Regions from separate parts of the Gordonia sp. McavH-238-E genome, predicted to be linked through region 3. Evidence: riboswitches for the same ligand, from Rfam matches in the RefSeq annotation. Region 3 holds a riboswitch; each other region holds the start of a gene.

Region 1 (10,507 bases), on a different contig from region 3:
GGCCACCGATCCGGAACTGATCATCCTCGACGAACCGCTGTCCGCGCTGGACGTCTCCGTGCAGGCCGACATCGTCAACCTCATCCGGCGGTTGCAGTCCGACGGTGACGTCGCCTACCTCGTCGTCGCGCACGACCTGTCGGTGGTGCGCCAGCTGGCGGACCGGATCGCGGTGATGTATCTCGGGGCGATCGTCGAAGCGGGGCCGACCGAACGCGTCTTCACCCGGCCGTTGCACCCCTACACACGGGCCCTGCTGTCTGCGGTCCCGATCCCCGACCCGCGAATCGAACGCGAGCGTCGGCCGATCGTGCTGAGGGGCGAACAACCCAGTCCCACCGAGGACATCGTCGGGTGCAGCTTCGCCGCCCGCTGCCCGTTGCACCGGGACCTCGACGACGCGCGACGCGAACTCTGCCGCTCGGTCACCCCCCGATTGCGGACGACCGTGCAGGATCCGCACACCGATCACCGAGCGGCCTGCCACTTCGTGGAGCTCGACCCCGGCCCGGGGGGATCGACGTGAGACGGTTCTGGATCCTAGTGTCGGTGGTGGTGATCGCGGTCGGGTCCGTCGCGGGATGCGGTGCCGCGCTCGACACGTCAGCGGTGACCACCGAGGGCGCGTCGCTGAATCCGCAGCCGCGCGAGAACCTCCGCGACGGGGGCAGTCTCACGACCGCCATCACCGAGGTGTCCGCGCAGTGGAACACCTTCCACGCCGACGCTTCGGCCTACACTCTGGCGCTGTGGCGGTGGTACAACCCGAATCTGGCCTACTTCTCACCGGACGGCGAGTATTCGCCCAACCCCGACTACCTCACCGATGTCCGCGCCGAGACCGTCGACGGCGACACCGTGGTCACCTACACCATCAATCCGCGGGCGTTCTTCAACGACGGGACGCCCATCGACTATCGGGCCTTCGTCGAGACCTGGCGGACCAGTAGGGGAATCGACGACCGATACATCGTGAGTTCGACCGACGGGTACAGCCAGATCGGCTCGGTCACCCGGGGGATCGACGACCGGCAGGCGATCGTGCGGTTCGACGGCGTGTGTGCGTGGCCGGACGGTCTGTTCAATCTGGTGCTTCATCCGAAGGCGACTTCCCCGGACACCTACAACAAGGGATACGTCACGAACCCGCACCCCGAATGGGGAGCCGGGCCGTACACGATCGCGTCCTACGATCCGAACGCGGGAACGGTTGTGTTCGAGCGCAATCCGAAATGGTGGGGCAAGCCGGGCAAACTCGACCGGCGGGTGTTCCGGCAGCTCGAGTCGCAGGCTGCACTCAACGCCTTCCAGAACGGTGAGATCGACGTCGCCGGAGTGGCGGCGAAGGATGCCCGTGCCCGCGTGCTGACCATGAACGGGATCGACATCCGGACGGCCGCCTCGCCTCAGCAGGCCCTGCTCGCGCTCAACCTGGACGCCCCGATCCTCGCCGATCGGGCCGTGCGCGAGGCGGTGATGACGGCGATCGACCGAGAAACACTGGCGCGCATCCGATTCACCGGTCTCAACTACACCGAGGAACTTCCCGGATCGCTGTCGCTGTATCCGTTCCAACCCGGCTATCGGGACAACCTGGCCGGTGTGGTCTCCTACGACCCGGATCGCGCCTCGGGTCTGCTCGACCAGGCGGGGTGGCGCATCGGAGACGACGGCATCCGGACCAGGGACGGGACGCGGCTGTCACTGACCCTGCCGAATGTCGGCGACGACACCACCAGCGCCAACCTGTCACGCGCCCTGCAGGCGATCCTGGGCAAGGTCGGCATCGACCTCGTCGTGACCCAACGACCGTCAGCGGACTTCTCGAAGGTCGTGGTGAACAAGGAGTTCGACCTGTTCATGATGGGCTTCTCCTCGAGCGATCCGTTCGGGATGGCCTACTTCTGTCAGGTCTGGTGCAGCGACTCGCAATTCAACCCCGCGGGCGCGGGGACACCCGAGCTGGATGCGCAGATCGAGGCCATGTCGCAGATCGGTGACCCGACAGCACAGATAGCCGCCGGGAACCGGGTCGAACACGAGGCGTTCCAGCAGTTCTCGAACCTGCCACTGTTCAACGGTCCCGCCATGGTGGCGGTGAAGGAAGGGCTGGCGAACTACGGGGCGGGTCAGTTCTACATCGGCCCGATCGAGGACATCGGCTGGGAGAAATGACGGGGAGCGACCGGACGGTCGGCTAGTCCGCGGGCCCCGCGCTCAGTCGCCACAACGGATTGACCGGGCCGTGGCCGGCACCCAGCGGATAGGCGGCGGCCAGGCAGCGCGTGACCCAACCCTTTCCGAAACCGACCGCCTCGGGGACCGGGTAGCCGTGTGCGAGGGCGCTCGCGATCGCCGCGGCGAGGGTGTCGCCCGCGCCGTGATCATGCGGGGTGTCGATCCGCTCATGACTGAGTTCGATGAACTGGTCACCGTCGTAGAGCAGGTCCGGGGACCGATCCGACGTCCGCAGGTGCCCGCCCTTGACCAGGGCCCACCGCGGCCCGAGATCGAGCAGTGCTCTGGCGGCATCGCGCTGCGAATCGGCGTCGGTGACCTCGATGCCGGTGATCAAGCGGACCTCGTCCAGATTGGGTGTCACGACCGTGGCGAGGGGGAACAGCTTGTGACGCAACGTGTCGAGCGCGGAGTCGGCGAGCAGCTGGTTTCCGTGCATCGATGCGCACACCGGGTCGACCACCAGCGGGACGGATGCATCGCGGCCGATGCCGCTCGCGCCGCACTGCTCGACGATGGCCTCGATGATCGGTGCCGACGCGAGCATGCCGGTCTTCGCCGCGGCGACACCGATGTCACCGGCGACGGAGTCGATCTGCGCCGCCACGGTCTGCGGTGAGATCTCTTCGAAACCGCGGACACCCAGCGAGTTCTGGACGGTCACCGCAGTCACCGCGACACACCCGTGCACCCCGAGCAGGGCGAAGGTGCGCATGTCGGCCTGGATTCCCGCACCACCACCCGAATCCGATCCGGCGATGGTCAGGACCCGAACGGGAGCAGAACCGGGCTGCGCAACAGGGAGTTCCACGAAGCCTTCCTTGTCGACCGTGCGTCGATCTCCGTCGACTGTGCGTTGTTTCGCGTTGACTGTGCGCATCACTCGCCACCAACCGTCTCGAGCGGCAGGTACACGCGGTTCCCGGCCTCGGTGAACTCCGCCGACTTCGCGGCCATGCCCTCCGCGATCGTGCGGTCGATGTCCTCGGCGGTGACGAGACCGTGTTCCTCGGCATAGGCGCGGACATCTGCCGAGATCCGCATCGAGCAGAACTTGGGCCCACACATCGAACAGAAGTGGGCGGTCTTGGCAGGCTCGGCGGGCAGTGTCTCGTCGTGGTACGCGCGAGCGGTGTCCGGATCGAGCGCGAGGTTGAACTGGTCGGTCCATCGGAACTCGAAGCGCGCCTTGCTGAGTGCGTCGTCGCGTTCCTGGGCTCGCGGATGGCCCTTGGCGAGGTCGGCGGAGTGCGCGGCGATCTTGTAGGTGATCACGCCGACCTTGACATCGTCGCGGTCCGGAAGTCCCAGGTGCTCCTTCGGAGTCACGTAGCAGAGCATCGCGGTGCCGGCCTGGGCGATCATCGCTGCCCCGATGGCCGAGGTGATGTGGTCGTACGCGGGTGCGATGTCGGTGGCGAGGGGGCCGAGGGTGTAGAACGGTGCCTCCTCGCACAGCTCCTCTTCCAAGCGCACGTTCTCCGCGATCTTGTGCATGGGGACGTGCCCCGGTCCCTCGATCATGACCTGCACGCCATGCGATTTGGCGATCGTGGTCAGTTCGCCGAGGGTGCGGAGCTCGGCGAACTGTGCCTCGTCGTCGGCGTCGGCGATCGACCCCGGGCGCAGACCGTCGCCGAGGGAGAATGTGATGTCGTAGCGCCGGAAGATCTCGCACAGCTCGTCGAAATGCGTGTACAGGAACGACTCCCGGTGATGTGCGAGACACCACGCGGCCATGATGGAACCGCCGCGCGAGACGATGCCGGTGACGCGCTTCGCGGTCAGCGGCACGTACCGCAGCAGGACGCCGGCGTGGACGGTCATGTAGTCGACGCCTTGTTCGGCCTGCTCGATGACGGTGTCGCGGTACAGCTCCCACGTCAGTGAGGCGGGGTCGCCGTTGACCTTCTCGAGTGCCTGGTAGATGGGAACGGTGCCGACCGGGACCGGCGAGTTGCGCATGATCCATTCCCGCGTGGTGTGGATGTCTGCGCCGGTCGACAGATCCATGATGGTGTCGGCGCCCCATCTGGTGGCCCACACCATCTTCTCGACCTCGTCGGAGATGGAGCTCCGGACCGCCGAATTACCGATGTTCGCATTGACTTTCACCGCGAAGCGCTTTCCGATGATCATCGGCTCGGACTCGGGGTGGCGGTGGTTCGCCGGGATCACCGCGCGCCCGATCGCGACCTCGGAGCGGACCAGTTCGACGTCGACACCCTCCCGGGCGGCGATGAACCGCATCTCGGCGGTGACGATCCCGGCTCGCGCCCAGGCGAGCTGGGTGCTCGCGCCGTCGATCGGGTCGGGCCTCTGCCAGCTGTCGCGAATGGGTGCGAGGCCCTTCTCGACATCGATGTGTGCCGCGTCGTCGGTGTACGGCCCCGAGGTGTCGTAGACGTCGAGATGCTCACCATTGGTGAGGTGGATGCGGCGCTGCGGCACGCGCAGATCGTCGACCGAGAGGTGGTGTTTGACGCTGCCCTCGATGGGACCGAGGGTCAGGAACCCGGAATCGGCGGGCGCGCTGCTGTTGTGTGCGGCGGATACAGATGTACCCATGGCTCATCTCCCTACGCCGGCATTACCCGGACAGGTTCGAGCGGTCGGCGACCGCCCGTCGCCATCTCAGCCCTCGGTCATCGTGAGAGCCCCCGCGGTGTGTAGTTGTCGTGCGTCCGCAACCCTACATCGCCCGACGGGACGGGCGGGCAGGGTGCGGCGAACCGTATCGATATGCGACAACCGAGCCATGGGGTCGGCAGTTACGGTTCCGTAAGGTACCGTGTGACCCGGATCACAGGCGGGTGTCATGTCGAGTCAGGGCGGCGCGCGCCGGTGGTCCGATGTCCGTGATCACGAGGTGAGGAGGGTCGGGTGCTCCGCAAGCATCGTCAGCGACCACCACAGTCGGCGAAGTCGATTCTGCAACAGATCTCGCAGGTGGTACACAACCCCGACCGCGACCGATTCGAACTCTGGGTGGCCGGCGATCTGGTCGGCGTTCTCGGCTACACGACCGAGACGGCCGACGGTCAGACGACCATCACCGTGCTGCACACCGTGCTCTACGACGAGTACAGCGGACACGGTCTCGCCACCCGGCTCACCCGCACCGTCGTGCACTACACCCGCGAACAGGGCGCCCGGCTGCGTCCGGTGTGCACGTTCACCAAGCGCTACCTCGACAGCCATCCCGGGATCGTCACCCTCGCTCCGGTGTGAGGGGTGCGCCGGCTCAGTCGGCGAGCAGGGTCTCGCGCAGCACCTTCTTGTCGATCTTGCCGACCGCGGTCACCGGGAGGGTGGTCACGATCCGCACCGCGTCGGGCAGTTTGAACGAGGCGAGTCCGCGCTCGGCGAGGAACGTGCGGATGGTCGCGAGCTCCAGCGGCTGGGCCGGGGGGTGCTCGTGCGAGAGCACCACGGCGGCGCAGATCTTCTCCCCGAGTGCGTCGTCGGGTAGGCCGACCACCGCCACCTGTCGGACCGAGTCGTGGGCGAGGAGGTTCTCCTCGACGTCGTCGGCAGCGACGTTCTCGCCGGCTCGGACGATGGTGTCCTTGATGCGGCCGGTCACCGCGAGTTGGCCCGACGGCAGCCTCGTCACCTTGTCGCCGGAGCGATAGAAACCGTCCGGCGTGAAGGACTTCTCGTTGTGGGCTGCGGCCCGGTAGTAACCGCGGATCGTGTACGGCCCACGCACCAGGAGTTCACCTTCCGTGCCATCGGGGACGTCGTCGCCGTCCTCGTCGACCACGCGCACCTCGTCGAGCTCCGACATCGGCGAACCCTGCACCTGGTGAACAAGCTCGCGCGGTTCATCGAGACGGGTGTAGCAGATCAGACCCTCGGCCATCCCGAACACCTGCTGCGCGACGGGGCCGAGTGCGGCGTCGAGGGCGACGGCGTCGGGCTGGGCCAACTTGGCGCCGCCGACCTGCAGCAGGCGCAGCGAGCTGATGTCGGCGGGTTCCCACTCGGTCGCCGCGCACCAGAGTTGCGCGAGGGCGGGGACGAGCGAGGTCACCGTGATGCGGTGTCGCTCGATCAGGTCGAAGGTGTTGTCCGGGCTGGGGTTGTCGGCGAAGACGATCTGCCCGCCGACGCCGACCACGCCGAGGATGCCCGGGCAGCTCAACGGGAAGTTGTGTGCTGCGGGCAGCGCGACGAGGTAGGTGTCGTCGGCGGTGAGGCCGGCGATGCCCGCCGACAGCCGCGCGTTGAGGTCGTAGTCGTCGTGCGTGCGGGCGATCAGTTTCGGCAGGCCGGTGGTTCCCCCCGAGACCAGGAACAGCGCAGGCAGACCGGGGTCGGGGCCGTCGGGGAGCGCGGTCGCGGCGGGGTCGGCGTCGGGCAGCGCCGCGAACCGGCCGGGATCGCCGGAGATGAAGACCTGCGCGATGTCGGGCACCCGCGACTGCAGTTCGGCCGCGAGGTCGCGGAAGTCGAACCCCCGGCGGCCGTCCTCGCCGATGTAGGCGACCGCGCCCGAGCCGGTCGCGAGATGGGCGATCTCGGTGATCCGGTGCGCCGGCAGTGTCATCACCGGCACGACACCCGCGCGAAGGAGGCCGAACAGGGTCACGGCGAAGTCGAGGGAGTTGTTGAGCTGCAGGACGACCCGTTGGGCGGGCCGCAGACCGGCGTCGACGAAACCGGCGGCCCGGCGCAGGGTGGCGGCGCGGAACTCGGCGTAGGTGAGCGTTCGCGGACCGTCGGTGGATGCGTCGGTCACCGCGGGCGCATCGGGGGAGCGCTCGGCCGCGACGTCGAGGGCCGCGAACAGCGGGCGGCCGAGGAACACACCCGCGTCCCGGTATCGCTGGGCCTGTGCATCGGTGTGGGGTGAGAAACCGTCGAGCAGATCGGTCACGTGGTCGAGGTGCGTCGGCATGAGTTCATTCAAACACAGCCAGGATAGGGTAACCTTACCGGTCGATGCGGGACGGTGGGCCCGCTCTCGACCGTGGGGGGTTGTTTGATTAGGCTGCCCTAAGCTTCCCTATGATCATCGGTGCTCGAGTGCATCACGACCGGAGGAACGAAGGACATGTCGCTGACAACCGAATCGCACGCCGCGCAGTTCGTCGACCTGCTCGCGCCCGCCTCGCCGCTGGGTGAGTCCGATGCTGCGCGGATCACGGCCGCCTGGGCGGGTTCCGGCGAGTTCGGCGATCATGTCGTCTACGAGCGCGACCGGCGATGGACCTTCGCGGCCGGGGTGCGTGCTCGTGTGGTCGTGACGCGGAGCGAGGTCATCGTCGACGATCAGGGTGACCGGACGACGACGCCGTGGCGCGGCGACCCCGCCGACGCGCTCGCTGCCGCGACCGCTTCGTTGTCGATCCCGGACTGGCGCGTCTACGGCTGGGTCGGCTTCGACTTCTGCGCGCCCTATCACGGCATCCTCGACCGCGTCCCGGAGGACACCGTCCTGGCGCACCTCATCGTCCCCGAGTTCGAGGTGACCGTCGATGCCGAGGGCGTCGACACCGGCGCCGTCGACGCCGATCGCGCCCGTCGTCTTCTCGAGATCGCCTCGCAGGCAACTGTTTCGGCAGAGTCGCGACCGGTGGATGTCCAGGCGGACCCCGACGACTACCGGGGGCGGGTGGCGACTGCGGTCGCCGAGATCGAAGCCGGCCGGTATCAGAAGGTGATCCTCTCCCGCGCCGTCGACATCCCGTTCGACGTGGACATCCCCGCAACCTACGCGCGCGGCCGGGCCGACAACAATCCCGCCCGCAGCTATCTGCTCTCGCTCGGCGACCTCCAGGCCGCCGGATTCAGCCCCGAGCTCGTCGTCGCGGTGCATGACGACCGGACGGTGGTCACCGAACCGCTTGCCGGGACAAGGGCTTTCGGCATCTCGGCGGATCAGGACGCGGCGGCGCGCGCCGACCTCCTCTCCGATGCGAAGGAGATCGCCGAGCACGCCATGTCGGTGCGGGCGTGCTTCGACGAGATCTCGTCCATCGCAGCGGACGACACCACCGCGGTGAGCGAGTTCATGGAGGTCCGCGAACGAGGCAGCGTCCAGCACCTGGCCTCGACCGTCCGCGGCACCCTCGCTGCTCACGAATCACCCTGGCGTGCACTCGAAGTCGTCTTCCCGTCGATCACCGCGTCGGGGATCCCCAAGACCCCGGCGGTGGAGGCGATCGATCGCCTCGAGCCGCGGCGTCGTGGCCTGTACTCCGGCGCCATCCTCACCGCGGCATCGACGGGCGAACTCGAGGCCACCCTTGCGCTGCGCACCATCTTCTCCTCCGGAGACGGCGCGTGGCTGCGTGCCGGCGCCGGGATCGTCGCGCAGTCCACGCCGGAGCGCGAGTTCACCGAGACCTGCGAAAAACTCGGCAGCGTCGCCCCGTACGTGGTCCCGCGCTGATCACCCGATACTTTCGACCGAACACCCCATCTCAGGAGTCACCACATGTCCGACCACATCACCGAAGCCCTGCGCGGCATCCTCGAAGAAGACCTCGACCTCTCGCTGGGAGACGTCAGCCGCGACGCGAAGCTGATCGACGACCTGGGACTGGATTCGGTGGCGTTCGCCATCGGTGTGGTGGCGATCGAGGAGCGGCTCGGCGTGCAGCTGTCCGAGCGGGAGCTCTTCGAGTCCAAGACCGTCGGTGACCTCGAAGACCTCATCCGGTCGAAGGCCGGCACCCCGGCCTGAGACGGAGAGTCGACATGAGTGTGGACACACCGGTGCAGACGTACGCCGAATTGCTCGACGCCGCGTTCGACGAGCGGGTGACGTCGTGGACGGCGCAGGCCGAACAGGATCACCGGTTCCCGCGGCCCCTTCTCGAGCACCTCGGCTCCGAAGGTGTCTTCGTCCGTAAGTGGGAGGACCGCAAGTTCACCGACCTCCACGATCATTTCGCGCTCGGCGCCCACCTCGGCGCGCTCGGCTCCGCGGCGATCGGGGTGGGGGTGAGCCTGCACGACTCGGCGATCGCCATCCTCCGCCGCTTCGGCCGCAACGACTACCTCAAGGACCTCGCCCAGCGTGCGCTGACCGCCGAGACCGTGCTCTGCATCGGGGCCTCCGAAGAGCAGGGCGGCTCGGATCTGCAGAACTCCGAGACCCGGATCTTCCCGGAGAACGACGGCTTCCGCGTCGTCGGACACAAGAAGTTCGTGTCGCTCTCGCCGATCGCGGATCACGTGCTCGTGGTCTGCCGTGGCGTCGACGACGGTCCTGATCTGGGCGGCAACGTGGCCCTCGCCGCGGTGCCGATCGAGTCGGTCACGGTGGGTGAGCCGTACCAGAAGCTGGGCGCCGGGCCGCTCGACACCGCCCCGGTCACGATCGATGCCTGGATCCCGGAAGAGGCGCTGATCGCGCGGCCGGGGACCGGCCTGGCCATCATCAGCTGGGGGCTGGCGCACGAGCGGTACTCGGTGGCCGCCCAGATCGCCGCCGCCTGCGAGGTCATGATCGGGGTGACGCTCGCCCGGATGATGGAGCGCACCCAGTTCGGCAAGAAGCTCTACGACCACCAGGCGCTGCGCCTGCGCGTGGCGGACCTGCAGGCCAGGGTCGACGTTCTGCGGTACGCACTCGCCGGCGTCGCCGCCGAGGGCAAGATCAACCTGCGCACCGCCGCGGCGCTGAAGGCGACGGCCGCCAATCTCGGTGAGGAGGTCGCGTCGGAGTGCCTGCACATCTTCGGCGGGATCGGTTACCTCGAGACCGAGACCCCGATCGGCCGGTGGTGGCGGGACATGAAGCTGGCCCGCGTCGGGGGCGGCACCGATGAGGTGCTGTGGGAACTCGTCGCGGCAGCGATGAAGCCCGACACCGAGCGTTACCAGGCCATGTTCATCGATTCGGAGCTACACCGGCCGGGCTCGTCCGCGTCCTGAGAAGCATCCGAACATCCACTCCCACCCAGGCGGTCCTCACATGAACAGCCCAGCCGGCCAGGCCCCGGTCGACGCACGCGTCACCGAACTCGCGCCTCCCGACCACACCTACCTGCACATGGACAAGGCCGGTGCGCCGATGCACTGGTCGATGATCCTGCAGCTCGAGGGCGGCGGCGACGTGCTCGGCCTCGATGCGGTGCGGGAGCGGGTCCGCGAACGATCCGGGCTGTTCGAGATCTTTCGGCTGGGAATCCGTAACGGGCGCTGGCGCAAGCCCGAGGTGGTGCTCGCCGACGACAGCTGGGACGCCGGCGAGCACGTGACCGAACTGGGGTTCACCGACCGCGCGCACCTGCAACGTCGGGTGGCGAAGCTC
Region 2 (10,507 bases), on a different contig from region 3:
ACCAGGGCGGGACATGGGCGCTGCCCGGCGGCGCGCGCGACTCGCACGAAGGCGCCGTCGACACGGCGATTCGCGAAGCCGAGGAAGAAGCCGGCATCACCGGCGACGATCTGCGCGTCGTCGCGGCCGTCGTCACCCACGAGTCACCCGGCGGATGGACCTACACGACCGTGATCGCCGAGACCGATTCGCCGGTCCGCACGGTCGCCAACTTCGAATCCACCGAGCTGCGGTGGGTCGACGAGAAGCGCGTCGACCAGCTGCCGCTGCACCCGGCGTTCGGGCTCGCCTGGCCCACGCTTCGCGAGCGCATCGCGATGCTCGACCCCCAGAGCTGAGTCCCGCTCCCTACCCGTCAGACCCCGACACGATCGGCGTCCAGCAGACGGTTCGCGCCCGCGATCAGGGCGTGGACGTTCGCCTCGTCGCCGCTCGCACCCTCGCCGGCGGCCCACGCCTGGCGGCCGTCGTTCTCGCACAGCAGGAACGTCGTGACCACGCCGTCGACCACCCGCTGATGCAGGCGGACGATCTGAACCGGGGCGCCGACGTCGTGGAGGATCGAGGTCATCGCGCCGACCGGACCGGCGGCGACCGCGCTGCACGACCTGATGCGGTCGGCGATCGCGAGCGTCGCCCGGCACTCGACCAGGTCGCCCGGACACGACACGACCGACCATGATCCGAGCCTGATCGCGCCGCCACGGGAGTATTCGTCGGTGAATTCCTGCCAGGTCATCCCGGTCGCCTCCTCGTGCATTCCAGGGGGAAGCGGACGTCCGTACCGCTCGGTGAACAGATCGTCACCGCGGCGGTCGCCGCACTGATGCCACGAACAGGATGGATGGGACAGATGAAGAGGGTGCATCTCATTAACCGATTTCGGTCGAAGAACGGATGACCGACTGGAGAGCGCAACCGACCCGCAGCGGGGGGTCGGTCAGAGTCAGACCCCGCTGCGGCGGGTTACGAGAACGCTCGTGATGCACAACATGATCGGTCCACCATAGACCCGAGGTATCGACCGGGCAAACGTGTTTGCCCGACGCCGGCGGTGAGCCGCTACAGCATCCCGGCGAGGTCGCGGGCCGCGGCGGCCGGGTCGGCGGCCGCGGTGATGGCTCGGACGACGACGATGCGCTCGGCGCCGAGTGCGGTGACCTCGCCGACGCGGCCGGCGTCGATCCCGCCGATGGCGAACCACGGCTTCGGCGATTGTGGTGTCCCCGACAGCATTTCCGAAGTGGCGGAGACGAGGTCGAGGCCGGCGGCGGCGCGGCCGGGTTTGGTGGGCGTGGTCCAGCACGGGCCGACGCAGAAGTAGTCGACGTCCTCGTCGGCGATCGCGGCGGCGGCCTGGTCGGAGTCATGGGTCGAGGCGCCGATGACGACGTCCGGGCCCACGATCCGGCGGGCCGCCGACGCCGCGAGGTCGCCCTGTCCCACGTGCAGGACATCGGCGCCGGAGAGCGCCGCGATGTCGGCGCGGTCGTTGACCGCCAGCAATGCGCCGTGCGCATCGGCGACGGCCCGCATCCCGGCGAGGATCTCGAGTTCCTCCCGCGCCTCGAGGGTCCCGAACTCGCGTTCGCCCGGTGAGTTCTTGTCACGGAGCTGCACAATGTCGACGCCGCCCGCGAGCGCGGCATCGACGAAGTCGAGGAGGTCGCCGCGTTCGCGCCGGGCGTCGGTGCACAGGTAGAGGCGGGCCGCGGAGAGCCGACGACGACGGTCCGCCGCGCGGCCGGAGTCCGCGGACGCTGACGTGGTGGGGTTCGGGGTCGTCACGCCGACCAGGCTAACCGGACGCCCGAGGCCCGGGCGTAGGGTGGACCGCACGAACACACGGGAGTCCGGATCGGCCGGGCTGAGAGTGCGGACCCATCCGCTGACCGTCGAACCTGATCCGGGTCATTCCGGCGAAGGAAGGTGATTCCAGCGTGAATTCCCCTCAGCAGAAGCCTGCGCACCGCCCGCTCACGGTCGTGGGCGGCGGCGTCATCGGGTTGACGTGCGCGCTCGCCGCGGCCGACGCCGGGTGGCGGGTTCGCGTACTCGACGCCGGCACCGAGGAGCGCGCCTCGTGGGTCGCGGGCGGCATGCTCGGTTCGCTCGGCGAGGGAATCCCCGGCGAGGAGGCATCGCTCGCCCTGTCGGTCGAGTCGGTCCGCCGCTGGCCTGCGCTCGTGAAGCGACTCGACGATCCGGCCGTCGTCACCGCCACCGACTCGCTCTTCGTCGCGGCCTCGGCCACCGACATCGAGTATCTGCGGCACCTCGCCGACTTCGTCTGGTCCGGTCAGCCCGGCACCGATGCCGCGCTGCAGCCGGTGACCGGCCGCGACATCCGAACACTGGAACCGTCACTGAGTTCTCGACTCGTCGGTGGCTACCGCGCGATCGGGGAATGGTCGGTGGACAACCGCCGACTGCTCGAGGCGCTGCGCGCCGCGGCCACCAGTGCCGGCGTCGAGCTCGTCTCCGCTCGCCTCGAGTCCCTGTCCGATGTCGACGACCTGGGCCCTGACGCGCAGGTCCTGCTCGCCGCCGGACTCGGCACCGCGGCACTGTGGCCGGACGTCGACCTGCACCCGGCCAAGGGGGAGATCCTGCGGCTTCGTCGCACGCGGTGGTCGGTGCCCCCGCCCGACCACGTCGTCCGGGCTCGCCTGCACGGCCGCGCCGTGTACGTGGTCCCGCGCGAGGACGGGGTCGTCGTCGGGGCGACCCAGTACGAGGCGGAGGGGATGGCCGACCGGACGCCGCAGGCCGGTGGGGTCGCCGACCTGCTGGCCGACGCGATCGAGGTGATGCCCGGGCTGCGGACGTATGAGCTGACCGAAGCGGCGGCCGGCCTGCGGCCGTGCACCGCCGACGGGTTACCGCTCGTCACCCGCGTGGACGCCCGCACGGTCGTGGCGACCGGGCACGGACGCAATGGGATCGTCCTCGCTCCCGGTACCGCGGAGCGGGTCCTGTCGATCCTGGAAGGAGTCGAGGAATGAGTATCACGGTGAACGGCGAGACAGTGGACGTCGAGGCCGACGCCTCGGTGCGCGATGTGGTCGCCGGACTCGGGTTGCCGGATCGCGGGATCGCGGTCGCGGTGGACGGCGCGGTCGTCCCGCGCGGCCGCTGGGACCGGCACACCATGACCGATGGCGCCGTCGTCGAGATCGTCACGGCGGTGCAGGGTGGCTGACCAGTTGACACCCGACCCGTTGCGGATCGGCGGCCGCGAGTTCTCGTCTCGGCTCATCACCGGCACCGGTGGCGCGTCGAATCTCGCGACCCTGGAACGCGCACTCGTCGCGTCGGGTACCGAACTCACCACCGTCGCGGTCCGCCGCGTCGATGCCGCCTCGGGCACCGGGGTCTTCGACCTGCTGCGGAGGCTCGACATCGCGGTTCTGCCGAACACGGCGGGGTGCCACACCACCGCCGAGGCGGTGCTGACCGCGCAGTTGGCGCGCGAGGCGTTCGAGACCGACTGGGTCAAGCTCGAGGTGGTCGCCGACGAGCGCACCCTGATGCCCGACGCCATCGAGCTCGTCGACGCGGCGGCCGCCCTGGTCGCGGACGGATTCGTCGTCCTGGCCTACACGAATGACGACCCGGTCCTGGCCGCACGACTCGCCGATCTCGGCGTGGCCGCGGTGATGCCACTCGGCTCGCCCATCGGGACCGGCCTCGGAATCCTCAACCCGCACAACATCGAGATGATCGTCGACGACTGCCGCACCCGCTTCGACGACCCGCTGCCGGTCATCCTCGACGCCGGCATCGGTACCGCGAGCGACGCGGCCCTGGCGATGGAACTCGGTTGCGACGGAGTACTTCTGGCCACCGCGGTGACCCGCGCGGAGAACCCCGAACAGATGGCGACGGCGATGCGGCATGCGGTGATCGCGGGCCGGCTGGCCGCGCGGGCGGGCCGGATCCCCAAGCGCTTCTGGGCCCACGCGTCCTCGCCCGGCCGGGAGCAGAGCTGACGGTCGCCCGCGACAGGCCGTCCGAATGACGGACCGGGCCGCTCCGGCTTGGACGGCTATGGTCGAGGCGTGTTGCGGGTAGCGAATCTGACGAAGGACTTCGGCGGTCAACGCGCGGTCGACGACCTCACCTTCGAAGTCGGGCCGGGACGGGTGACCGGCTTCCTGGGGCCCAACGGTGCGGGCAAGTCGACCACGATGCGCATGATGCTCGGTCTCGATCGCCCGACCTCGGGTACGGCCACGATCAACGGTCAGCGCTACCGCGACCTCGACCACCCGCTGCGTCAGGTCGGCGCGCTGCTCGACGCCCGGTGGGTGCACCCGAACCGCAGTGCGCGTTCTCATCTTCGATGGCTGGCGGCGAGCAACCAGATCCCGGTCGCCCGGGTGGACGAGGTGCTCGAGACGGTCGGGCTCACCTCGGTGGCCAAGAAACGCGCGGGCGGCTTCTCGCTCGGCATGTCGCAGCGACTCGGGCTGGCGGGTGCCCTCATCGGCGACCCGCACACGCTGTTGTTCGACGAGCCGGTCAACGGCCTCGACCCGGAGGGGATCGTGTGGATCCGCGGGTTCATGCGCAAGCTCGCCGCCGAGGGTCGAACGGTGCTGGTGTCGAGCCACCTGCTCACCGAGATGTCGCTCACCGCAGATCATCTCGTCGTCATCGGGCGGGGGCGGCTGATCGCCGACTGCTCGGTGGGTGAGTTCACCGGACGGGCTCGGCAGTCCGTGCGGGTGCGCGGCCCGCAGCTGGAGCAGTTGCATGCCGCGCTCGCCGCGGCGGGGCTGAACCCCGCACCGGGAGACCCGGATGATCGCGGGCGTCCGGTGATGCGCATACCGGACACCACAACCGATCACGTCGGCGATCTCGCCGCCGCCGCGGGCATCACGTTGCACGAGCTCTCCGCCGAGTCGGCGTCGCTCGAAGAGGTGTTCATGTCGATGACGGCCCACGCTGTCGACTACACCGCCACCGACAATCAGGGGGGAGTGAGCCGGTGATCGCCGCGATCAACGCCGAACGGATCAAGCTCGCCAGCACGCGGTCGCCGTACTGGTGCCTCGGTGTCGTCGTCGTGCTGGGTCTGGGCATTGCGGTGCTGCTCGGTGCTGTCGCCGGAACCTCGTACGGAAGTCCCGGCGAGGCCGACACCCTCACCGGCGACTTCCTGATCGGCGTCGACCAGTTCGGGGTCGCGGTCCTGGCGATCATGGCGATCCTGGGTGTCACCACCGAGTATCGCTTCGGCACCATCCGCCCGACCTTCGCCGCGATTCCGCGCCGCCCACGGGTCCTCATCGCGAAGGCGGTCGTGTTCGGCGGACTCTCGTTCGCAGTGGTCGCGATCCTGTGCGTCGTCGCGGTCGTGGTCGCGCAGATGCTGTCCGGTGTCGGGGTCTCACTGACCGGGTCCGAGACCGTCCGACATCTCTGGGGCACGCCGGTTTTCGCGATGCTGTGCGCGCTGATCGGCCTCGCGGTGGGGGCGCTCGTGCGGCATTCGGCGGGCGCGGTGGCGATCATGCTCGTCTGGATGCTGGCCCTCGAGCGCATCGTGTCGGTGCTCCCGCGTGTGGGTGAGCACATCGTGTCGTTCCTGCCGTTCCTCAACGGCTGGAACTTCCTCGCGGGTGGCAGCGACACCTTCCACTGGAACGCCTACGGATCGTTGCTGTACTTCGCGGCGTTCACTCTCGTGCTCCTGGCGGCGGCGGTGGCGGTCACGAACGCCCGGGATGCGTAGTTCGCGTACTTCGATCCGCTGATGTCGAATCCGGGATTCGCTGAGTGCTGGCCACTGCCATCCGGTTGGACCACATTGGTGCTTCGGCGCGGCCCATTGTAGGGACCGGCAGACTAAAATTCGCGGTTATGTCCACGAATTGGCCGCTTGTCGAGCGCGATCGGGAGTTCCGCACGATCCAGGCGGCACTCAGGGGTGAGACGACCGGTTGTGGCGTGGTCCTGACGGGCGACTCCGGCGTCGGCAAGACCACCCTTGCGCGGCATGTCACCGCCGAGTTGCCCACGGGGGTGCGATGGGTCGCGGGTACCGAGTCCGCGCGGTCGATCCCGCTGGGCGTCTTCGCTCATCTCGTCGGCCCGGCGACGTCGAGCGATCCGGTCACCTATCTTGCGGCAGCGCGTGAATCACTGCTCGCCGACGGCGATGTCGTCATCGGTGTCGACGACGCCCACCTCCTGGACGAACTGTCGGCGACGCTCCTGCATCAACTCGCGATCGACCGTGCGGTGCACATCGTGGCGACCGTGCGCAGCGGCGAGACCGTCCCGGATGCGGTGACCTCGCTGTGGAAGGACAACCATCTCACGCGGATCACGTTGTCGCCGTTCACCAAAGAACAGAGTGTCGAGCTCATCGAGTCCGTGCTCGACGGCCAGCTCGAGGAGCACTCCGCGAATCTCATGTGGGAGGCCTCCGGTGGGAACGCACTGTTCCTCCGGCATCTCGTCGACGGCGCCCGGCAGGCCGACACCCTGCGGCAGGTCAACGGTGTGTGGCAACTCCGCGGGCGTGCCGCCATCACCTCGGAGCTCGCGTCGCTGCTCGAGGGCCGGATCGAGCAACTGGACGGTTCGGTCCTGGGCGCGCTGAAGTACTTGAGCCTGTGCGAGCCGCTCGACATCGACGTCCTCGCCGAACTCGCCGGTGAAGAGGCCGTCGAGGAGGCCGAGATCGCCGGCTTGGTGCGCATCACCCGCGACGGGCGGCGCCTCGATGTCGCGTTCCACCACCCGCTGTTCGGCGAGGTCATCCGACGCCGGCTGGGTCTGGTCTCGTCGCGACGGCTGCGCGGCCGACTCGTCGAGGCGCTGCGGTCACGTCCCACGAACACTCCGGCCGAACGCATTCGTCTCGCCGACCTCGCGATCGAGAGCGACGTGGAGATCGATCTGTCGTTGGTGCGGACAGCAGCCCGCGACGCACTGAATCTCGCGCAGACACCACTCGGCGAACGCTTTGCGCGCGCGGCACTCGACGAGGGCGGGGGACTCGAGGAGGCCGAGCTGCTCGCGCGGGCGGTCATGTGGCAGGGGCATCCGGATGAGGCGCGGGACATCCTGGCGCGGTTCTCACCGGATGACCTCGACGAGGGCCGGCTGGTGCTGTGGGGCAACTCGATCATCGGCAACACATTCTGGGCGCTCGGTGATGCCGAGCGGGCCGACGAGATACTGCAGCTGCTGACCGAGCGCGTCACCCACCCCGCACTCACGCCGATCGTCACCGGAATCGCCTCGGCATGTGCGCTTTTCGAGAATCGGATCGACGAGGCGATCGCGCTGTCCGACTCCGTCCTGGCCGAGTCCAAGGTGCTTCCCTGGGCGGTGGAATGGGCGGTGTTCGGCGGCAGCCTCGCCCGCGCGGTGGCCGGCCGGGGAGCGGAGGTCCGGGCGCTGGCCGAGCACTCACGGGAGGTCGAGGTCGACGGGTTGCTCCGGTTCCCCACCGGCTTCGGCGAGACCCTCGCGCTGACCCTCACCGGCCGGCTCGGCGACGCGGACGTCGCGGCGGGACGCTTCGTGTCCGCCGCTCAGACCGCGCAGTACCTGGGCTGGGCGATGTCGGGAATCCTGGTCGCGGCAGTCGAACTCGCGCGCGGATCGTGTGCGTCGGTGACCCGTCGGATGGAGCAGACACTCGCGATTCTCGACAGCGGCCGGTTCTCCGAGTCCTGGAACTTCCCCGCCCACATCTTCCTGGTGCAGGCCCTCAGCGCACTGGGGCAGGCAGACCGTGCCGGCGCCGCGCTGGCCAAGGCGCGGGAGAAGTCCGGCACGCACGTGGCGGTGTTCGGGCCGATGCTCGCCATCGCGGCGGCCTGGCAGGCGGCCGCGGCCGGAACCGTCACGCCCGCCGTCGAACTCGCCCATTCCGCGGCGGCGTCCGCGCGCGCCGCGGGTCAGTTCGCGGTGGAGGTCGAGGCATTGCACACCGCGGCACGCTTCGGTGAAGGGGGCGTCGCCGATCGGCTCGCCGAACTGGCGGAGCGCGTCGACGGTCCGCTGTCGGACCTGTACGCGCGTCACGCAGCGGCGCTGCGTGACGGCGACGCGGTCGAACTCGATCTGTGTTCGGCGGCGTTCGAGGACGCCGGGGTGTGTCTGTCCGCCGCCGATGCGTCGGCGCAGGCCAGCGTTTTGCACGACGCGGCGGACAAGCGGTCGGCGACCGTGGCGTCGGCCGCGGTGGCGAACCGGCTGGCGTCGGCGTGCGGAGGCCTGCGGACACCGGCGCTGATCTCGGCCGCGCAGCCGTTGCCGCTGACCTCCCGCGAGCGCGAGATCGCCAACCTCGCGGCAGCGGGCCTGTCCAACAAGGACATCGCCGAACGGCTCACCGTGTCGGTCCGCACCGTCGAGGGGCACCTGTTCCGCGCGTACACCAAGCTCGATGTGGGCGACCGCGCCGAACTGGCCGAGCTCCTGCTCAAAGACGCTCGGCCGCAACCGCGCTGACATCCACCCGTAGAAAAAGACAGTCGACGGCATGTCGGCGGTGTCGCCCTGACGGGTTGTTTTCAGGGGGTGCGCCGGCGGCTCAGTCGCCCGGCCGGCGAAGGGCGGTGATCACCTCGTCGTCGTCGACCTGGGCGAAATCCTCGTAGGACAGGCCGACGGCGCGGAACGGTTCCGGCGTCACGAGAACGATCACCTCGTCGACTCCGCGGTCCCGTAGGCGGTGAACCGAATCCGACGGTGCGGTCGGTACGGCCACCACCACGCGGGCGGCCCCGACGGCCCGGACGGAGTCGACCGCCACGGCCATGGTCGATCCGGTGGCGAGTCCGTCGTCGACGAGAATGACTGTCCGGCCGAGGAGTTCGGCTTCCGGGCGGTCGCCGCGATAGCGTCGTTCGCGATCGTGCAGAAGACGGCGTTGCCGGTCGGCGGCCTCCTCGAACTCGGCGCGGGACACCCCGAGGTGACGGGGCATGTCGTCGTTGACCACCAGATGGCGCGCGGTGACCGCGCCCATCGCGAACTCCTCGTGACCCGGCGCCCCGATCTTGCGGACCACCAGGACATCCAGGTCGCAGGCTCCCGCCGTCCCTGCGATCGCGTCGGCCACCTCCCGCGCCACGGGGACCCCACCGCGGGCGAGGCCGAGGACAACGGGTGGCGCGAGGATGTTCGCCACCGTGACGACCCGCGCACCCAGCAGGCGGCCCGCCTCGCGGCGGTCGGCGAAGGTGCGCGGGCCCATCGTCCGGCCTCAGACCCGCACTGCGGGACCGACCTTCAGTGCAAAGCTCGGCAGGTCCGCGAGACCGATGGTCGCCTCGTAGGTGCGGTCGTAGCCCGTGCTGCTGATGCGCCAACCGTCCGCGGTGCGACGGTAGGTGTCGTCGTAGAACGCGGCGCCGATGAGCATGAACGAGAACTCGGCGACGATGACCCGGTCCTGGAGGTACCAGCGACCGTGTGCGGTGTCGCCGTCGATCTCGATCTCCGGGTGCGCGACACGGTGTTCGGTGATCACCGCGGGTCCGACGTTCGTCTGCATGTACCCGACCAACTCGTCCCGGTCGGAGAAGCTCAGTCCCTCACCGTAATTGCCGGTGACGTCGTCGGTGAGGGTCGATGCGAACGTCGTCCAGTCCTTGGTGTCGAGTGACCTCAGATACCGGTATTTGAGGTTCTCGATCGCCCGGAGGTCCTCGAGTCGACCGTCGGATGCACTCACTTCGTCCTCGTTCCCGGCAGGATTCCCGCGTCGATGACGGCCTTCACGACCGGCCTGGTCCGCGCCAGCAGATCGTCGGTGCCGGCCCAGATGGACTCTCCCGCAGCATCGGTGGTGGCCTCGATGTCGTCGTAGGTCGCCGCGCCGGAGGCGGTGAGTCGGTGCCCGTCGTCGACGCGTTCGGCCAGCCCGGCGTCGGCGAGACGATCGACGCTGTCCTCCCAGTCCTGCTCGGACCACCCGCGGGTCAACAGCACGATGCGTTTGCCGAGTGTGCGCCGCCGGACGGTGGGGTCGGGCAGCTGTGCCTCGTGGAAGACGGCCGCGTCGAATCCGTTGAGTCCATGGAGCGCGAGGGCGGCGATGTGGTTGTCGCCGCGCCATTCTCGGAGTACCGCGATGGCGTGCCACAGCCGCAGTCGTGCGGTGTCGGGCGTCGGAGCCGTCGACCACGCGGCGGCCAGCGGGCGACCGCCGAGCGGCAGGCCGGCCGCGAGATCGTAATAGGCAGAAGCGAGTTCATCGAGCTCTGCATCGTCGATGGAGTCGCCGAGGATGTCGCGCAGCGAATCGTCGAGCATCTGGTTGCGCCGGTCGTGGACCCGCTCGAGCCCGGCGTCGATGGCGGCCGTCCAACTCTTCGCGATCAGTTCGGGGTTGAAGTTGTAGAAGGCGGAGGCGACGACCGAGGCCGTGCACGGGCCGAACGGCGCACCCCGCGCACCGACGTAGAAGGCGTACGGATCGAGCCCGGTGTCTTCCTGTGCGCCTTTCAGTCCGGGGTTGAAGTAGGCCAGG
Region 3 (10,507 bases):
ACGTCCGTCATCTGTCCCGCGAACTCGCCCTCCTCGGCCACAGCGTCGAGATCTTCTCGGGGCAGCCCTATCCCGAGCTCGACCAGGTCGCGATCGACGCCGGCGTCACCGTCACCAAGGTGCCGAGCCTGGGCCTCTACGACGAGCCGGATCCGTTTCGCACGCCTCGCCCGGGCGAATACCGCGACTGGATCGACGTTCTCGAGGTGGGCTCGATGTGGACGGCGAGCTTCGGCGAACCGCTGACGTTCAGCCTCCGAGTGGCCAGGCTCCTCAAGGAGAGGCGCGACGACTTCGACATCGTCCACGACAACCAGTGTCTCGGTTACGGATTGCTCGACATCCAGAAGGCGGGCTTCCCGCTGATCGCGACGATCCATCACCCCATCACGCGCGACCGCACGCTCGCGGTGAAGGCGGCGAAGGGATGGCGGAAGATCAGCGCGTGGCGGTGGCATTCGTTCCTGCGGATGCAGGGTCGGGTCTCGCGGCGGATTCCGGAGCTGCTCACCGTTTCCCGGAGCAGTGAGGTCGACATCCGCAAGGCGTTCGACATCCCGTCGGGTCGCATCACCACGATCCCGTTGGGCGTCGACACCGAGATCTTCACGCCGGCCGCAACCCGGGTGTCCGGTCGCATCGTGTGCGTCGCCAGTGCCGATGCGCCGTTGAAGGGTGTGTCGTACCTGTTGGAGGCGGTTGCGAAGCTGTCCTCCGAGCGGGACGTCGAATTGGTACTGGTGTCCAAGTTGGACCCGAACGGCCCGTCCGCGAAGATGATCGACGATCTGGCGATCGCCGATCGCGTCTCGGTGGTGTCCGGTCTCGAGGACGAGGAGATCGCCGGCCTGCTCGCCTCGGCCGAGGTCGCGTGTGTGCCCTCGCTCTACGAGGGTTTCTCCCTACCCGCGGTCGAGGCGATGAGTTGCGGTACACCGCTGGTCGCCACCCGGGCGGGCGCGATCCCGGAGGTCGTCGGAACCGCCGAAGAGGCCGCACTGTTGGTGCCGCCGAGGGATTCCGGGCGCCTCGCGCAGGCGATCGGCCGTCTGCTCGACGACGCGGACCTGCGTGGGCGTCTCGGCGACGGCGGCCGTCGTCGAGCCGAGGAGAACTACAGCTGGGCAGCGGTGGCCGCGAAGACGGCTGCTCACTATGAAACCGTGCTCGCCGGACACCGGCGGGCAACAGAAGGGACGACGAGTGCTCACAGTTGATTTCGACCGGCTTGGCGTTGGACCGGGCACCAAGGCGATCGACATCGGGGCGGGGCAGGGTAGGCATTCGTTCGAGATGTTCCGTCGCGGCGCCGAGGTCATCGCCTTCGACATGTCCGAGAGCGACATGTCCGACGTCGGCGAGATGTTCGACGCGATGATGGCCGAGGGACACGTGCCGGCATCGGCGAAGGCCCGCGCCGAGGTCGGGGACGCGCTCCGGCTTCCATACTCGGACAACAGCTTCGATGTGGTCCTGATGAGCGAGATCCTCGAGCACATCCCGACCGACGAAGGCGCGATCACCGAGATGGTGCGCGTCCTGAAGCCTGGGGGAGTCGCCGCGGTCACCGTGCCGCGCTACTGGCCGGAGAAGGTGTGCTGGGCCCTGTCCGACGAGTACCACGAGGTCGAGGGCGGGCACGTCCGCATCTACAAGGCATCCGAACTCGCGGGCAAGCTGCAGCGCGCCGGACTCGAGGTCACCGGCACCGACCACGCGCACGCACTGCACGCACCGTATTGGTGGCTGAAATGTGCTGTGGGCGTTGAGAACAAGGACAATGTCCTGGTGAAGGGTTATCACCAGCTGCTCGTCTGGGACATGATGAGCAAGCCGTGGCTGACCCGCGTCGGGGAGCAGGTGCTCAACCCGCTCATCGGCAAGTCGGTGGCCCTGTACCTGCGCAAGCCCGAGACCGCCACCGCGTCTTCATGACGAGGCCCTCCAGGACGGGAGTCGCATGACGACCGCTCCGGCGGTCCCCGGTGTGGTCACGGCCGAGCAGATGCACGCCACCGGCGCCGCGATCGTCGGCATGCAGGAGGAGTCGGGGGCGCTGCCCTGGTTCCCCGGCGGGCAGACCGATCCGTGGGATCACATCGAATCGGCGATGGCGCTGTCGGTCACGGGTTTTCACGCCGAGGCCGAGGCCGCCTACGACTGGTCGCGACGTAAGCAGCGCGACGACGGGTCCTGGCCGATCCGTACCGTCTGCGGCAAGGTCGAGGACGCCGGGACCGACAGCAACTTCTGCGCGTACATCGCGGTCGGGGTGTGGCACCACTACCTGATCACCGGTGACGACGCGTTCCTGCAGAAGATGTGGCCGGTCGTCTGGTCGGCGATCGACTGTGTCCTGCGTTTCCAGCGGGAGGACGGGGCGTTTCGCTGGGGTGGCGACCACCGCACCGGAGCGATGTTCGGCGAGGCCCTGATCACCGGCAACGCCAGCATCTTCCAGGCTCTGGACTGTGCGATACGCATCGCGGGCGAGATGGACCAGCCCGACGAGACCTGGACAGCCGCACACAGCCTGCTCGGGGATGCCATCCGGTCCGATGTCGGGCGCGAGGAGTGGCAGATCTTCACCCCGCCGTCCGAGCATTCGATGGACTGGTACTACCCGATCCTCGGCGGAGCCGTGCGGGGCCGCGAAGGTCAGGAACTGATCGCTCGCCGCTGGGAACAGTTCGTCGTCCCCGGCAAGGGTGTCCGATGCGTGGACCATCGGCCCTGGGTGACCGGTGCCGAGACCTGTGAGCTGGCCCTTGCTCTGGACTCGCTCGGCGACACCGCCGACGCCATCGAGCTCATCGCCTCGATCCAACACCTCCGTGATCCGGACGGATCGTATTGGACCGGGCTGGTGTTCGCCGACGGCAAGCGCTGGCCGGTCGAGAAGAGTTGCTGGACTTCGGCCGCCGTCGTCCTCGCGGCCGACGCGGTGAGCCGGACGAGCGTCGCGAACGGGATCTTCCGGGATGTCCGTCAGCGTCTGGTCGCACCGACACCCTGACCGGTGACCCGGCGGGCGGTCATTCCGCGAGCGTCGAGCCCGAGTCGCTCTGCTCGGCAAGGGCGCGCCGGGCCTCGTCGTGCAGCACTGCTCGCAGATCCTCTTCGAGCGCAACGAATTCCGGTGAGGTGAGGACCGCGAGTTCCCGCGGCCGCGGGAGCTCGACGCGCGCTTGGCGGACGACGGCCGCCGGTCGGGCGGACAACACGATGACCCGGTCCGAGAGGTAGATGGCCTCACGGATGTCGTGGGTGATCATCAGCACCGTCCACCGGTAGCGTTGCCAGACCGACTGCAGCCACGACTGCATCTCCGTCCGGGTCAACGAGTCCAGGGCGCCGAACGGTTCGTCGAGCAGCAGCAGATCGCGGTTCTGCACGACCGTGCGGAGCAGGGCGGCCCGCTGTCGCATCCCCCCGGACAGCTGAGACGGGCGCGCGTCCTCGAACCCGGACAACCCGAAGGTGGGGAAGAGCTCCGCCGCCCGGCGACGGGCATCGGCTGCCGGCACACCCTGTACCTGCAGGCCGAGGATCGTGTTGTCGAGGATCGTGCGCCAGGGGAACAGGAGATCCTTCTGCGGCATGTACGCGCAGTGTCCGGCGATCGCGGCGTCGCCGCCGACGGTGACGCTGCCGGAGTCGGGTACGTCGAGCCCGGCGAGCATGCTGAAGATGGTGCTCTTGCCGCAGCCACTCGGTCCGATGACGGAGACGAACTCGCCGGGCTCCGCCGTGAACGAGACCGCGTCGAGCACGTGACGCGGAGGTTGCTCGCGGCCGCTCCGGGGGAAGGATTTCGTCAGCCGGTCCACGACGAGCCGGCGAGCGTCGTCGGTCATGAGGGCTCGGTCTTCTCGGCACGAGCCCACGGCACGACGACGCGTTCGATCGCGAATGTCAGCAGATACAGCCCGACGCTGATGACGGCCGTCACCAGCACGGCCGCGAGCACGAGGTCGGTGCGGAACGAGTTCTTCTGGAGGCTCATGTAGATGCCGAGCCCCTGGCTGGCGCCGACGTACTCGGCGAACACGGCACCCACCACCGCGTAGGTGATGCCGATCCGCAGCGCCGTGAAGAACCGGGGGAGCGCGGACGGCAGGCGCACGTAGCGGAAGATCTGCCGGCGGGTGGCGCCCATGCTCCGCAGGAGTGCGCCGGCCTCGCGATCGGCGGCCGCGAACCCCTCGATCAACCCGATCGCCATCGGGAAGAAGGTGACAAGGGCGATGACCAGCACCTTCGGGAGCACGCCGAAGCCGAACCAGATGATCATGAGCGGGGCGATCGCGATGATCGGCAATGTCTGCGACGCGACGAACAGGGGCACGAAGGCTCGCCGCAGGGTGGGGGAGAAGTCGACGATGATCGCCAGTACCCATGCCAGGACCAGTGACACCGCGAAGCCGATCAGGGTGACCTGAAGCGTCGCCCCGGCGTGCACCCCGATCTCGTCCCGATGCGCCCACCCCTGTGCCGCGACCCGGGACGGCGACGGCAGCAGTTGCGGTCGGACCCCGCTGAGGTCGACATAGACCTGCCAGGCCGCGACGAGTACCACCACCGCCACGATCGCGGGCGCGGCCCGCCGGAGGCCGGTGCTAGCGGGACGCGTCGAGGTAATCATTGGTGAAGTAGGTCGACCAGTCCGGCTCGGCTGTGAGCGCGGACCCGTCCGGACCCGTGAGAAGCCCACTGCGGTAGAGGAACCCGGAGTTCCCGGCCCACTGCTCGAGCGTCTGCCCGCCCACCCGGCCGTTCGCGTCTTTCATGTACTGGGCGGCAAGCATCCGCTGGCTCTCGACGACCAGCTTCTCGTCGTTGAACGCGCCCGGATTGGCGGCGATGAGGTCGCGGGCGGCGGCATCCGGGTCATCGGCCGCAGCCTGGTAGCCGCGTTGCAGCGCCCGTACGAACGTCGCCGCACGCTCCGGGTTCTCGTTCAGCCAGTCCTCGTTGGCGTCGACGACGATCGCGTAGGCCTCCGGGAAACCGAAGTCCGTGTAGTGGAAATACCTCATCGGCGTTCCGTGGTGCTCGGCCTCGATGCCCTCCCAGGCGAGATACGAGACGGTGAAGTCCGCCTTCCCGGAATAGACGGCCTCGTATGCGGAGGTGCCGAGGGTGACCGAGGTGAATTCACCTGTGCCGCCGTCGTTCCGGATCACCCGCTTGAGTGTCTCCACCTCACCGGGGTCACCGAACCCGGCATAGGTCTTGCCGTCGAGGTCCTTCGGGCTCGTGATGTCGTCGCGGTCGGCGCGGACACCGATACCTGTCGCCCACCGCTGCAGTGGTGCCAGCACGGAGATCGTGTGCGCGCCCGATGCCCGAGAGAAGGTGGACGAACTGTGGGTGCTGATCCCGAATTCGGCGTTCCCCGCGTCCACGACGGTGTCGACGGAGGTGTTGTTGTAGGGCAGGATCTCGACGTCCAGGCCGGACTCGGCGAAGTACCCGCGCTGTTGCGCCACGAACAGGCCGGTGTGATTGGTGTTCGGGGTCCAGTCGAGCGCGAACCGGATGGTGTTGTCGGAGGCGGTGTCCGACCCGCACGCGGTGGCCGTCGACAACACCGCGACGGTGGCAACGAGGCAGGCCAGGACACGGCGCGCGCGGCCGGTCATGCGGCGGGCCATGCGTAGGGGTTCAGCGCGGTGTCCCAGAACATGAGCTCGTACCGGGTGGCGATGGTGAACGCCGCGGACATCGCAGCCCGTTCCGACGCGCCGGCCGACGCCGCCGCCGCATCCACCAGTTCCCTTGCCCGGGCGGCGGATTCCTGGAACTCCGGGGCGTCGTAGGTGGTCACCCACTGGGCATACGGGTGCTTCGGGTCGGCGGCGAGGACCTCGGCGGCGCTCGCCGCCAGTCCCCGGCCGACGTCGGCGTAGATCCAGAAGCAGGGCAGCGCCGCGGCGGCGCCGACCGCGTACGACTCGGTCGCTGCGGTGGCGATCAGGTAGGACACATAGGCCAGGCACGCGGTCGACGGCTCGGGCTCACCCTGCCGCGGCGGCAACTGGCCGCCCCCGAGCAGGTCGCCGTGCAGGGCGACCTCGACGGTGGCCGCGGTCGACGACGAGTTCGCCCAGAATGCCGCGGTCTGCGGGTCGGGCGACTTCGACGCCAGGATCGCGAGTGCTTTCGAGTACCCGGCCAGGTACAGCGAGTCCTGCTCCAGGTAGGTGCGGAACACCTCGAGGGGCAGCGTGCCGTCTCCGAGGCGGTGCAGGAATTCGAGATCGTCGATCGACGCTCGCAGAGCTGTCGTCTGTTCCCACAGGTGGTCGGTGAAGCGGCCGGGATCCGGCGCGTGCGCATGCAAAGACATGACATCCCTTCGTCAGCATTACCTGGACAGGTTCTCGGGTCTCATCTCAGCCCCGCAGTTGCGGAGCACCCCGTGTCAGAACGCACCCAGGCTAGCAGAGGGATTCGGGCCTCTACACGACTGCCGGAGCGATACCCAACTTTCCCGCGAGTTTCGCGAGGTAACCGGTCGCGCGCTCCACCGAGTCGTCGGGCAGGCCGTACAGCACTGTCGTGACACCGATCTCGCGCCACTTCTCGAGTTTCTCGGGAATCGGTCGGAAGTCGAGGACGACGATCTCGGGATCGCCGGTGCGACCCGCGTCGGCCCAGATCTGCTTGAGCAGCGACACCGAACCCTCGATGTCCTCCTCGCCCGGGGTGGTGATCCAGCCGTCCGCGCTGCGCGCGATCCACTTGAAGTTCTTCTCGTTGCCCGCCGCACCCACCTGGACCGGGATGTGCGCCTGGGTCGACTTGGGCCACGCCCAGCTGGGACCGAATTGCACGAATTCGCCGTCGTATTCGGCTTCTTCCTCCGACCACAGCGTCGACATCGCCTCGAGATACTCGCGCAGCATGGTGCGCCGGCGCTTCGGCGGCACGTTGTGGTCCGCGAGTTCGTCGAGATTCCAGCCGAATCCGACGCCGAGGGTCACCCGTCCGTTCGAGAGGTGATCGAGGGTCGCGATGGTCTTGGCCAGCGTGATCGGATCCGATTGCACCGGAAGGGCGACCGCCGTGGCCAGACGGATGCGTTCGGTGACCGCGGCGGCGGCGGCCAGCGATGTCCACGGGTCGAGCGTGCGCATGTACCGCTCGTCGGGCAGGGTCTCGTCACCGGTGCGCGGGTGCGCCGCGTCGCGCCTGGTGGGGATGTGCCCGTGTTCGGGAACGTAGTAGGAAGCGAATCCCGCGTCCTCGATGAGTGGGGCGAGGACGTGCGGCTTCAATCCGCGATCACTGGTGAACTGCACGATCCCGAAATCCATGGTGCCCTCCGACGGCGTCGTTCGGCCGCCCGGGATGGCCGGACGGTTGACTGGACACCAGTCTAGGTGATCGGCGTCACTCAGACCAGAGGAGGACCGGGGCTCGGACGCGGTCAGTGGCGTGGATCGGTGCGGAACCCGGGGAGGATGAAGACCTCGAGGTGTCGTCGGACCTGGGATGCGTCGTCGATGTCGACGGTCTCACCCGGCGACGTACCCAGGCTGATCAGCACGCGGGCAACCCATTCGGACACCTCGCGCAGGTCATGTCCAGGATGGATCTCGCCCCGGTGCGCGGCGTGCTCGACGAACGGGAACCAGAACGCGGCGAGGTCGGGGACGAGCTTGACGACGCCCACGCCGGCGCATTCGGCGAACTCGGTCGGTTCGTCGGTGCGCAGCCGCATGAGCAGGGTTCCGGGGTCGTCGTACGCGCCGCGGCCGATCCGCACACCGGCAGTGAGCCGGCCCGCGAAGTCGTCGATCCCGTCGAGTTCGGCGCGTGCGTCCCGCCAGAAGGACTCGGTGAGGCGCACGATGGTGGCACCGATCATGGACGGTTTGTCGGGATAGTGCCGATAGAGCCACGCGCGCGAGACCCCGGCCGTCTCGGCCACCTGCTGCATCGTCGTCGCGCGAATCCCCTTGTCGGCGAGCAGCTTCTCCGTCGCATCGAGTAGGCGGTCCTGGACCGTGGTGGTCGGGGCTTCGGTCACGGACACTCCTGCGGTCACGGTCTGCGCGCACTGCTGCGTACTCGTCGGCGGTTCCGGCGAACGGACGACGGCGTCGTAGACAGTTCGCGGATTCTGTGTACACGATACGTCGCATCGTGTAGACACAAACCAGAATGTGTCTACACGCATGACCGAGACCCATACGACCGAACCACGACGTGTCCGACGAGGGGGCAGTGTGCCTTTACCAACCACCGCGATCATCGGGGCCGGCATCAGCGGTCTGACCGCAGGCAAGATGCTCACCGATTACGGCGTTCCGTACACATGCTTCGAGAGTTCCGACCGGGTCGGCGGCAACTGGGCGTTCGGCAATCCGAACGGCCACAGCAGCGCATACCGCTCGTTGCACATCGACACCTCCAAGCACCAATTGTCGTTCCGGGACTTCCCGATGCCCGACGAGTACCCGGACTTCCCGCACCACACCCAGGTGAAGGCCTATCTCGACTCGTACGCGGAGGCCTTCGACCTCTACTCGTCGATCGAGTTCACCAACGGCATCGAACACGCGACCCGACTCGACGGCGGCGGCTGGGAACTGCAGACCCAGCTGGGCGAGCGACGCCGGTTCGATCTGCTCGTCGTCGCCAACGGGCACCACTGGGACCCCCGGTGGCCGGACTTCCCGGGCGAGTTCGACGGCATCGAGATGCACGCCCACCACTACATCGACCCGCGCACCCCGCACGACTTCATGGGCAAGCGCATCCTGGTCGTCGGACTCGGCAACAGCGCGGCCGACATCGCCGTCGAGCTGTCGTCGAAGGCACTGGACAACAAGCTGACCCTGTCCACGCGGTCGGGTGCATGGATCGTCCCGAAGTACTTCGGCGGCAAACCGGCCGACAAGTACTACCGGTCGACGCCGTACCTGCCCACGTCGTGGCAGCGGAAGTTCGTCCAGGTCATGCAGCCCGTGACGGCAGGACGTCCCGAGGACTACGGACTACCGACGCCCAATCACAAGTTCTTCGAAGCACATCCGACCCAGTCGGTCGAGCTGCCGCTCCGGCTCGGCTCCGGTGATGTCATCCCCAAGCCCAACATCAACCGATTCGACGGGTCGACGGTTCACTTCGACGACGGCACCTCCGATGATTTCGACATCATCATCTACGCAACGGGATACAACATCACCTTCCCGTTCTTCGATCCCGAGTTCATCAGCGCCCCGGACAATCGGATCGACCTGTACAAGCGGATGTTCTACCCGGGGATCGACGACCTCGTCTTCGCCGGTTTCGCGCAAGCGGTCCCGACGCTGTTCCCGTTCGTCGAATGTCAGGCCCGCCTGATCGGCGCGTACGCCACAGGTCACTACCGGCTCCCGTCGGTGCCGGAGATGAAGCAGACGATCGAGGCCGACATGCACTACTACACCGGCCACATGCTCGATCGCCCGCGGCACACCCAGCAGCTCGATCACTATCTGTACGAACACAACATGCGGACCAAGGAGATCCCGGCGGGCATCCGCCGGGCCCAGCAGCAGGGGCCGACCGAATGGGCCGGCGTCGCTTCCGAACTGGTCTCGAAGGGAGCCTCGGCATGAGCACACCGGACGGTGCGACCACCGTGCGCTTCTCCTCGTCGGACGCCGAGTGCGACGCCTGGTTCTTACCGGGCGCGGCATCGTCGCCCTTCGAGGTCGACGGCACACGGCCCGTCGTCGTGATGGCCCATGGCTTCGCCGGGACCAAGGACTCCGGTCTGGGCCCCTACGCCCAGCGCTTCGCCGAGGCGGGCCTGGCGGTGCTGGCGTTCGACTATCGCGGCTTCGGGTTGTCGGGAGGAGAACCACGGCAACAGATCTCGTTGGAACGTCAGGCCGATGACTACCGTGCCGCGATCGTGGCCGCGAAGAAACAGCCGGGCGTCGATCCCGGTCGGATCATCCTGTGGGGTGTCTCGCAATCCGGTGGCCATGCACTGACCGTGGCCGCGGACCGCGAAGACGTTGCCGCGGTGATCGCCGTCATCCCCTTCGTGAACGGGCCGGCCGCCGGCCGGGTCGCCTACGCGCAGAACGGCGGGGCGGCGATCGCGAAGTCGACCGCGACCGCGGTGGCCAGTGCGGTGTCGCGACGCCTCGGACGTGCCCCGAGGATGATGCGAGTCGTGGGGCAACCCGGCGACACCGGCGCCGCGCTGACGGCGCCCGGTTATCAGGAGAGCTACCAGGCGATTGCCGGCCCGTCCTGGCGCAACGAGGTCGACGCCTCGGTCGGCCTGGAGATCGGGGGCTTCCGCGCGGACAAGTATGCGCATCGGGTCTCCGCTCCGGTGCTGTTCCAGATCGCCGACTTCGACTCCGTCGCACCGCCATACGCCGCGTCGAAGACGGCCTTCAAGGCACGCGCCGAGGTGCGGCACTACCCGTGCGACCACTTCGACGTGTTCGCCGGGAACGACTGGTTCGAACCCTGCGTCAAACACGAGATCGGT

The links. Region 3 has a riboswitch for thiamine pyrophosphate ahead of MHN80_RS04260 (TenA family protein). Riboswitches for the same ligand answer to the same signal wherever they lie in the genome.
Region 1: linked by a shared signal. The riboswitch ahead of thiC (phosphomethylpyrimidine synthase ThiC) and the one ahead of MHN80_RS04260 (TenA family protein) in region 3 are both predicted to bind thiamine pyrophosphate.
Region 2: linked by a shared signal. The riboswitch ahead of thiO (glycine oxidase ThiO) and the one ahead of MHN80_RS04260 (TenA family protein) in region 3 are both predicted to bind thiamine pyrophosphate.

Annotation. Positions count from the first base shown of each region.
Region 1 covers NZ_JAKRFE010000007.1:53,570-64,076, reverse strand. The annotation lists gene MHN80_RS11815 (ABC transporter ATP-binding protein) at 1-526, shown strand, start outside; gene MHN80_RS11810 (ABC transporter family substrate-binding protein) at 523-2,175, shown strand; gene thiD (bifunctional hydroxymethylpyrimidine kinase/phosphomethylpyrimidine kinase) at 2,198-3,118, opposite strand; gene thiC (phosphomethylpyrimidine synthase ThiC) at 3,118-4,806, opposite strand; TPP riboswitch at 4,798-4,912, opposite strand; gene MHN80_RS11795 (GNAT family N-acetyltransferase) at 5,122-5,469, shown strand; gene MHN80_RS11790 ((2,3-dihydroxybenzoyl)adenylate synthase) at 5,483-7,141, opposite strand; gene MHN80_RS11785 (salicylate synthase) at 7,298-8,638, shown strand; gene MHN80_RS11780 (acyl carrier protein) at 8,684-8,932, shown strand; gene MHN80_RS11775 (acyl-CoA dehydrogenase family protein) at 8,947-10,128, shown strand; gene MHN80_RS11770 (wax ester/triacylglycerol synthase domain-containing protein) at 10,169-10,507, shown strand, end outside.
Region 2 covers NZ_JAKRFE010000024.1:26,444-36,950, forward strand. The annotation lists gene MHN80_RS24135 (NUDIX hydrolase) at 1-338, shown strand, start outside; gene MHN80_RS24140 (hypothetical protein) at 356-739, opposite strand; gene thiE (thiamine phosphate synthase) at 1,063-1,788, opposite strand; TPP riboswitch at 1,836-1,946, shown strand; gene thiO (glycine oxidase ThiO) at 1,941-3,005, shown strand; gene thiS (sulfur carrier protein ThiS) at 3,002-3,202, shown strand; gene MHN80_RS24160 (thiazole synthase) at 3,195-3,992, shown strand; gene MHN80_RS24165 (ABC transporter ATP-binding protein) at 4,062-5,000, shown strand; gene MHN80_RS24170 (ABC transporter permease) at 4,997-5,743, shown strand; gene MHN80_RS24175 (LuxR family transcriptional regulator) at 5,872-8,481, shown strand; gene MHN80_RS24180 (phosphoribosyltransferase) at 8,564-9,229, opposite strand; gene MHN80_RS24185 (nuclear transport factor 2 family protein) at 9,239-9,709, opposite strand; gene MHN80_RS24190 (hypothetical protein) at 9,706-10,507, opposite strand, start outside.
Region 3 covers NZ_JAKRFE010000002.1:456,395-466,901, reverse strand. The annotation lists gene MHN80_RS04290 (glycosyltransferase family 4 protein) at 1-1,217, shown strand, start outside; gene MHN80_RS04285 (class I SAM-dependent methyltransferase) at 1,204-1,935, shown strand; gene MHN80_RS04280 (prenyltransferase) at 1,961-3,016, shown strand; gene MHN80_RS04275 (ABC transporter ATP-binding protein) at 3,036-3,857, opposite strand; gene MHN80_RS04270 (ABC transporter permease) at 3,854-4,645, opposite strand; gene MHN80_RS04265 (ABC transporter substrate-binding protein) at 4,620-5,645, opposite strand; gene MHN80_RS04260 (TenA family protein) at 5,642-6,352, opposite strand; TPP riboswitch at 6,340-6,435, opposite strand; gene MHN80_RS04255 (LLM class F420-dependent oxidoreductase) at 6,465-7,322, opposite strand; gene MHN80_RS04250 (TetR/AcrR family transcriptional regulator) at 7,436-8,044, opposite strand; gene MHN80_RS04245 (NAD(P)/FAD-dependent oxidoreductase) at 8,238-9,614, shown strand; gene MHN80_RS04240 (alpha/beta hydrolase) at 9,611-10,507, shown strand, end outside.